Roseobacter denitrificans OCh 114: one gene and its partner. The protein of the gene in region 1 binds, or shares a complex with, the protein of each later gene. Links are inferred from orthologs where the notes say so. Each region holds a gene or a part of one and is shown on either strand. Other genes may lie near its edges.

Region 1 (3,300 bases):
GGGGCGAGGCGACCGGCGCGTCCCGCGCGCTGGCGTGCCTCGGCCTTGGACACTTTTGTCGTCACCAGTCTGGCCATGCCGGATGCCGCATCAAAAACCGCGCGCCGCGACAGGCCCGCATCCACAACCACGCGTATCCCTTCGATGGTGAGCGAGGTTTCCGCAATCGCAGTGGCCAGAACCACCTTTCGCCCCTCCTTGCAGGGCGCGATGGCGGCGCGCTGGTCCTTGAAATCCATGGCGCCGTAAAGCGGCTGGAGGGTTGTATCGCCCGTCACATGGTCTTTCAGCGCCGCCAATGTACGTCTGATTTCCCCCTCACCGGGCAGAAAGGCCAGCACGCTGCCTTCTTCCTCATTCAATGCCTGCAGGATCAGATCGGCAGTGGCCGCCTCCAGCCTCCGGGTTTTGCCGATGGGCCGGGGCAGCCAGTGTTCGGTCACGGGATAACTGCGCCCTTGCGATGTGAGAACCGGCGCGCCCATCAGATCCGCCACCGGGGCTGCATCGAGCGTTGCAGACATCACCACCAGCAGCAGGTCATCGCGCAGCGCCTCTGCCACTTCCAGACATAGGGCAAGGCCCAGATCCGCATTGAGCGAGCGTTCGTGGAATTCGTCAAATATCACGGCACCCACGCCGGGCAGTTCCGGATCGCTTTGCAGCATACGCGTCAGGATGCCTTCGGTCACGACCTCGATCTGCGTGTCCTTACTGACCTTCGACTGGCCCTTGATCCGGTATCCGACACGACCGCCCAAGGGCTCGCCCAGCGTTTGCGCCATACGTTCGGCAGCGGCGCGGGCGGCCAGCCGCCGGGGTTCCAGCATCAGGATACGCCCGCGCGTCAGGCCCGCAGACAGGATCGCCAGCGGAACACGGGTCGTTTTGCCCGCACCGGGCGGGGCCTGCAGAACCACGCGTTTGTCACGGCCCAACGCGTCTATAACCGCAGGTAAAATCGCATCAATTGGCAAAGAAAAGGACATGTGGCCTCTTAGCCCATGGGTGCAGGCGCGCCAAGCACTGGACATTTCCCGGCGGCTGCCGGAAAACCATCGGGGAACAAAAGGGCAGGGCATATGGAGACGGCGCAGCTGGCGGCAGGCATCATAAAGGGCGAACGTCGTGCCTTGGCGCGGGGAATCACCCTGGTGGAAAGTGCGCGCGAGGATCACCGGGTGCAGGCCAGCGCCCTGTTGCAGCACCTGCCCCGGGACCGGCAGGCGCTGCGTATCGGGCTGTCGGGCACGCCGGGCGTCGGAAAATCCACCTTTGTCGAAAGCTTTGGCATGATGCTGGTGGAAAAGGGCCTGCGGGTCGCCGTTCTGGCGGTTGATCCGTCATCGTCCCGCTCGGGCGGGTCGATCCTTGGGGATAAAACACGGATGGACCGGCTGGCCCGTGCGCCCAACGCCTTCATCCGCCCCTCGCCGAGCCAGACGCACCTTGGTGGCGTGGCGCGGCGCACGCGCGAGGCGGTTGCGTTGTGCGAGGCGGCGGGGTTTGATGTGGTTTTGATCGAAACCGTGGGCGTGGGGCAATCCGAAACCGTGGTTGCGGAAATTTCCGATCTCTTTCTGCTCTTGCTGGCCCCGGCGGGCGGGGATGAATTGCAGGGCGTCAAACGCGGAATCATGGAGATCGCGGATATGATTCTGATCAACAAGGCGGACGGGGATCTCAAGCCTGCGGCAACGCGGACCTGTGCGGATTATGCGGGGGCCTTGCGGCTTTTGCGCAAGCGGCCACAGGATCCCGATGGATTTCCCAAGGCGGCCATGGTGTCGGCCCTCAACAGCATAGGTCTGGCCGATGTCTGGGGCGATATCGAAACGCTGACCGCATGGCGGCGCGCGCAGGGGTTTTGGGACCGCACCCGCGCTGCTCAGGCGCGCTACTGGTTTGGTCAGGACGTGCGCAACGCCCTGCTTGAACAGTTGGAAACCCCGAAGGCACGCGCGGCCTTGCAGTCCTTTGGCGACAAGGTCGCAGCTGGTGAGATGCCCCCTTCTGTCGCCGCACAGTCGTTTTTGCAGGGTCTTGAGCGGCGCGAGGGATCAAAGTCGTGATTTTGCGCCCGGCTTGGGTTGACCGGACGTGCGATTCCCACTAAAGCCAGCGAACGAATTTCCGGGGTTCGGCGTGACGCCAGCCCCTTTGTCGTTTACCGGACCGCCGGTGCGACCTGTAAAAAAGGATGATCTCATGTCGCGCGTATGCGAATTGACCGGAAAAGGCCCGATGACTGGCAACAACGTCAGCCACGCCAACAACAAGACACGTCGGCGCTTTCTGCCGAACCTGAATGATGTGACCCTGCAGTCCGAAGCATTGGGCCGTGGGTTCAAGTTCCGCATTTCCGCCGCGGCACTGCGCACCGTGGATCACCGGGGCGGGTTGGATAAATTCATGGCGAAGGCCAAGGACAGCGACCTGTCCGCTAACGCCCTGAAAGTAAAAAAAGCGATCAGCAAAGCATCCGATGGTGCCGAAGCGCTGAGCTAAGCCTGCGTGCAAGAAGTCTTGTAAGGGCTCCGACCTGAAAAGGTCGGGGCCTTTCGCTTTTGTGCTGGAAAGTGACGCCGCCCGGATCGTATAATCGGGGCATGTTGCGTGCCTCTTTATCCCCTGTGCTTGGTGTTCTGCTGAGCCTGCTGCTGATCGCCACTGGTCACAATATGGCGATGGCGCGCGGTGCGGCGGGCGCGACAGGGCAAATGGTGATCTGCACCGGTGCAGGCCCCGTGGTCGTCTATATGGATGCAGAAGGCGCGCCAACGGATGCGCCGCATATCTGTCCCGACTGTATTCTGGTGATCGGTGATCTGGCGTCCCCTGTCATCTTGACGCCACCGACCGAGATTATTGGCACGCAGGTCAAGATGTTGCGGCGCGACATCGCGCGCGCCTGCGACGTTGAGACCGGGTTCAAGAGCCGTGCACCCCCTGCCGTGCTCTGAGTCGTAAAACCCATCAAAAACGTCATATTTTTCAAGGAGACATCCATGTTCCCTTCTCACGTCTCGCGTGCTGTTCTGGCAGCCGCGTTCATCACTCTGCCCACATTCGCCTTTGCCGATATCGTCATTGATGACCCTTATGCGCGTGCGTCCCGCCCCAACGCGCCGACCGGTGCTGCCTTCATGATGATCAAGAACACAGGCGAGACGGCGGATCGTCTGGTTTCGGCGACGTCAGATATCGCCAAGCGCGTTGAACTGCATACACACATCGATCAGGGCGAGGGCGTCATGAAAATGGTGGAGATCGAAGAGGGTATCGAGATACCCGCAGGCG
Region 2 (3,317 bases), 330 kb from region 1 along the record:
CAGGTCCTTCAACTGTAACGCCTGTGGATGGGTTACCGTCAAACGGCGCAGTGTGACCCCAGAGCGCGGCAGGCGTTCAGCCGGGTGCGGTGCGGATTGCCATTCGATCAAGGCCGGGGCGCAATTGTCAAAGGGCAATATTCCATCCTGTGGCACGGCCATCTGCCAACGCAGATCGCCCCGCTTCAAAGCGACCGGCTTTCCGAACGCCTCCGGCATGTTGACCAGTGTTTCGGCTAAATCACCTGTCCGGCAAATCCAATTGGTCAGGCGCGGCGCGCCCTCGAAACGGTCCAGATCAAACCACCTCGGTCGATCTGGCTGCGGCGCATCCGGGTTGATGGCAATCGCCTCAAGGTACAGCCCCGCTTCGAGGCCCAGCAGGGCGTTATGCGTAAAAAACACGTCATGCGCGCCACCGTCTTGCAGGGCGACGCCAAGCGCATCTTCGACATAAGCGCGCGCGGCCGACAGCGTTTCACCGGCGATTGCAATATGGTCAAACGCGATCAACCGCGCGCCTCGGCAATCAGTTTGAGGATATCCTGCGCCGCTTCGGGGATATTGGTGCCCGGTCCGAAAATGGCCTTAACCCCTGAATCGTAAAGGAACTGATAGTCCTGCTGTGGGATTACGCCACCGCAGATCACCAGAATATCCTCCGCTCCCGCTTCCTTGAGGGCCGTGACCAATTGCGGTGCCAGTGTCTTGTGGCCCGCCGCCTGGCTGCTGATGCCGATCACATGCACATCGTTGTCAACCGCATCCTGTGCGGCCTCGGCGGGCGTCTGAAAGAGCGGTCCGACGTCCACATCAAACCCGATATCCGCAAAAGCGGTCGCGATCACCTTGGCCCCCCGGTCATGCCCGTCCTGCCCCATTTTCACGACCAGCATACGCGGTCTGCGCCCTTCGGTCTCGGCAAAGGCTTCGACCGATTTCTGAATGGCGGCAAAACCCGCATCCCCTTCGTAAGCCGCGCCATAAACACCGGCGAGGGTTTTTACTTCGGCTCTGTGGCGGCCAAAAATCTTTTCCATCGCCATGCTGATCTCTCCTACTGTTGCGCGGGCGCGTGCCGCCTCAACGGCCGCTTCCAAAAGGTTGCCACCTTCCGCCGCGCGCCGGCTGAGTTCTTCAAGGGCGGCGTCGCAGGCCGCGCCGTCACGACCGGCACGTACCTGTTCCAGGCGCGCAATCTGACTTTGGCGCACGGCGGCGTTGTCGATGTCCAGAATGTCGATCAGGTCCTCTTTGTCGCGGCGGTACTTGTTGACACCGACAATCACTTCGGTGCCCCGGTCGATGTTGGCCTGACGGGTGGCGGCGGCCTCTTCGATGCGCAACTTGGGCATGCCGCTGGCCACGGCCTTGGTCATGCCGCCCATTTCCTCAACCTCTTCGATCAACTGCCACGCCGCCTCGGCCAGATCATGGGTCAGTTTTTCGACATAGTAGGACCCGGCCAGAGGGTCAACCACATTGGTCACACCCGTTTCTTCCTGCAAAATCAACTGGGTATTGCGTGCAATCCGGCTTGAGTTTTCCGTGGGCAACGCAATCGCCTCATCCAGCGCATTTGTGTGCAGCGATTGTGTGCCCCCCAACACCGCGCTCATCGCTTCATAGGCCGTGCGGATCACGTTGTTATAAGGGTCTTGTTCCTGAAGGCTCACACCGGAGGTCTGGCAATGGGTCCGCAACATCGAGGATTTGGGGTTCTTCGGTTCGAACTCCTCCATAATCCGCGACCAGAGCAAACGCGCGGCACGCAGCTTGGCCGCTTCCATGAAAAAGTTCATCCCGATGGCGAAAAAGAAGCTCAGCCGTCCGGCGAATTTATCCACATCCATGCCCCGCGCAATCGCGGCGCGCACGTATTCGCGCCCGTCAGCAAGGGTAAAGGCAAGCTCCTGCACGAGGTTCGCGCCCGCCTCCTGCATGTGATAGCCGGAGATGGAAATCGAATTGAATTTCGGCATCTCGGCGGAGGTATATTCGATGATATCCGCGATGATCCGCATCGAGGGTTCGGGCGGATAAACATAGGTGTTGCGCACCATGAATTCCTTGAGAATATCGTTCTGGATTGTCCCCGAAAGTACCGCGCGGTCATGCCCCTGCTCTTCCCCCGCGACGATGAAATTCGCAAGGATCGGAATAACCGCACCATTCATCGTCATGGAAACGGACACTTTATCCAGCGGGATGCCGTCAAAGAGGATTTTCATATCCTCAATACTGTCGATGGCCACGCCCGCCTTGCCCACATCGCCTTCAACGCGTTCGTGGTCGCTGTCATAACCCCGGTGTGTCGCCAGATCAAAGGCCACCGAAACACCTTGTTGCCCATTGGCCAGTGCTTGGCGGTAAAAGGCGTTGGATTCCTCAGCCGTCGAAAACCCGGCGTACTGGCGAATGGTCCAGGGGCGGCCTGCGTACATCGTGGCCTTGACGCCGCGCGTATAGGGCGCCGCACCGGGGGTTGAGCCGAGGTGTTTGACGTCTTTCAGGTCTTCTTCGGTATAGAACGGTTGTACGTCGATCCCTTCAAGCGTGCGCCACGTCAGGTCCTCAATCGGACGGCCGCGCAATTCAGCTTCAGCGAGGGCGCGCCATTTGTCTTTTGTCGAGCTCATCTTCTTGTCCTTTGTTTTGTGCCATCCGCGGCAGGGTTGGCCCTGCTCTTTCCGGGCGGCGATCCTCTCTCAGTGTGGCACGGCCATCAGCGCCCGCTGTCAGCCACATTATATCATCAGCATGGATTTCCCGCAGGGCTGCATGCTCTTCATTCGTAAACGGATTCCAGCGGCCCATGCCAAAGGGCAGGTCCGACGATGCGGCTCCGCGATCATTTAACACCCGGCGCAGTTCAGGCAGGCGCGGCATCCGGTTCAGCCATGCGCGCTGCGTGTCAAACGGCGCATCCAAACCGGCGCCCTGCGCCAAAATCAAGTCAGAACGCCCCCTGAAGTCTTCAAACGGCAAAACGGCAATCGTGGTTCGCGGCAGCGCATCAGAGATATCGGTGATCACATCCCGCCACCCGCGCGCATCCCGCGCGATTTGCGCCAAGGCATCACGATCCGGCACATCCAGCCCTTGTGAAATACCATGCGCAAGGGCCGAACACCAATATGTCTCAAGACTGCGGATACTGATCAAAACGGTTGAAATCTGTGCCCCAAGCCTCCCCGCGACCTGCTTTAGCCGCGCGCCCGCCGCCGGGTAGAGCCTGCGTTGCTCAATATTCTGCGCCACGCTCCCGAGGCTGTCCGCATCGCTGATCAGGAGAGTTTGCATGCCGCGTTGGCGCG

The links.
Region 2: the proteins of meaB (region 1) and scpA are in contact, whole or in part, in a crystal structure (PDB 8DPB), measured with the Methylorubrum extorquens proteins. The link is inferred for Roseobacter denitrificans OCh 114 from one-to-one orthologs. Residues at the interface, in SOR26638.1 of Methylorubrum extorquens: Arg20, Ala21, Ala24, Arg25, Thr28, Ser32, Arg33, Arg34, His37, Thr98, Gly99, Gly100, Ser101, Ile102, Leu103, Lys106, Thr107, Ala110, Ala113, Ile114, Asp115, Arg116, Ala118, Phe119, Ile120, Arg121, Pro122, Pro124; in SOR27001.1 of Methylorubrum extorquens: Glu577, Glu578, Asn579, Asp580, Gly581, Arg582, Arg583, Arg585, His596, Ala604, Ser605, Ala608, Asp609, Gly611, Phe612, Asp613, Val614, Asp615, Ile616, Gly617, Pro618, Leu619, Glu625, Arg628, Gln629, Val631, Glu632, Asn633, Asp634, Glu661.

What each region holds. Positions count from the first base shown.
Region 1 is NC_008209.1:1,615,283-1,618,582, forward strand. Bases 95-3,077 are described here. They hold meaB (methylmalonyl Co-A mutase-associated GTPase MeaB), read left to right. Parts: upstream 95-1,082; coding sequence 1,083-2,072; downstream 2,073-3,077. Other genes in these bases: hrpB (ATP-dependent helicase HrpB), read right to left, coding at 95-989; rpmB (50S ribosomal protein L28), read left to right, coding at 2,209-2,508; RD1_RS07770 (hypothetical protein), read left to right, coding at 2,610-2,963; RD1_RS07775 (copper chaperone PCu(A)C), read left to right, coding at 3,009-3,077. In the rest of the region: more of hrpB, read right to left, coding at 1-94; more of RD1_RS07775, read left to right, coding at 3,078-3,300. UniProt on the Escherichia coli protein: Binds and hydrolyzes GTP. Likely functions as a G-protein chaperone that assists AdoCbl cofactor delivery to the methylmalonyl-CoA mutase (MCM) ScpA and reactivation of the enzyme during catalysis.
Region 2 is NC_008209.1:1,943,014-1,946,330, reverse strand. Bases 75-3,074 are described here. They hold scpA (methylmalonyl-CoA mutase), read right to left. Parts: upstream 2,640-3,074; coding sequence 510-2,639; downstream 75-509. Other genes in these bases: RD1_RS09420 (hypothetical protein), read right to left, coding at 2,602-3,074; RD1_RS09430 (VOC family protein), read right to left, coding at 75-513. Outside these bases: more of RD1_RS09430, read right to left, coding at 1-74; more of RD1_RS09420, read right to left, coding at 3,075-3,317. UniProt on the Escherichia coli protein: Catalyzes the interconversion of succinyl-CoA and methylmalonyl-CoA. Could be part of a pathway that converts succinate to propionate.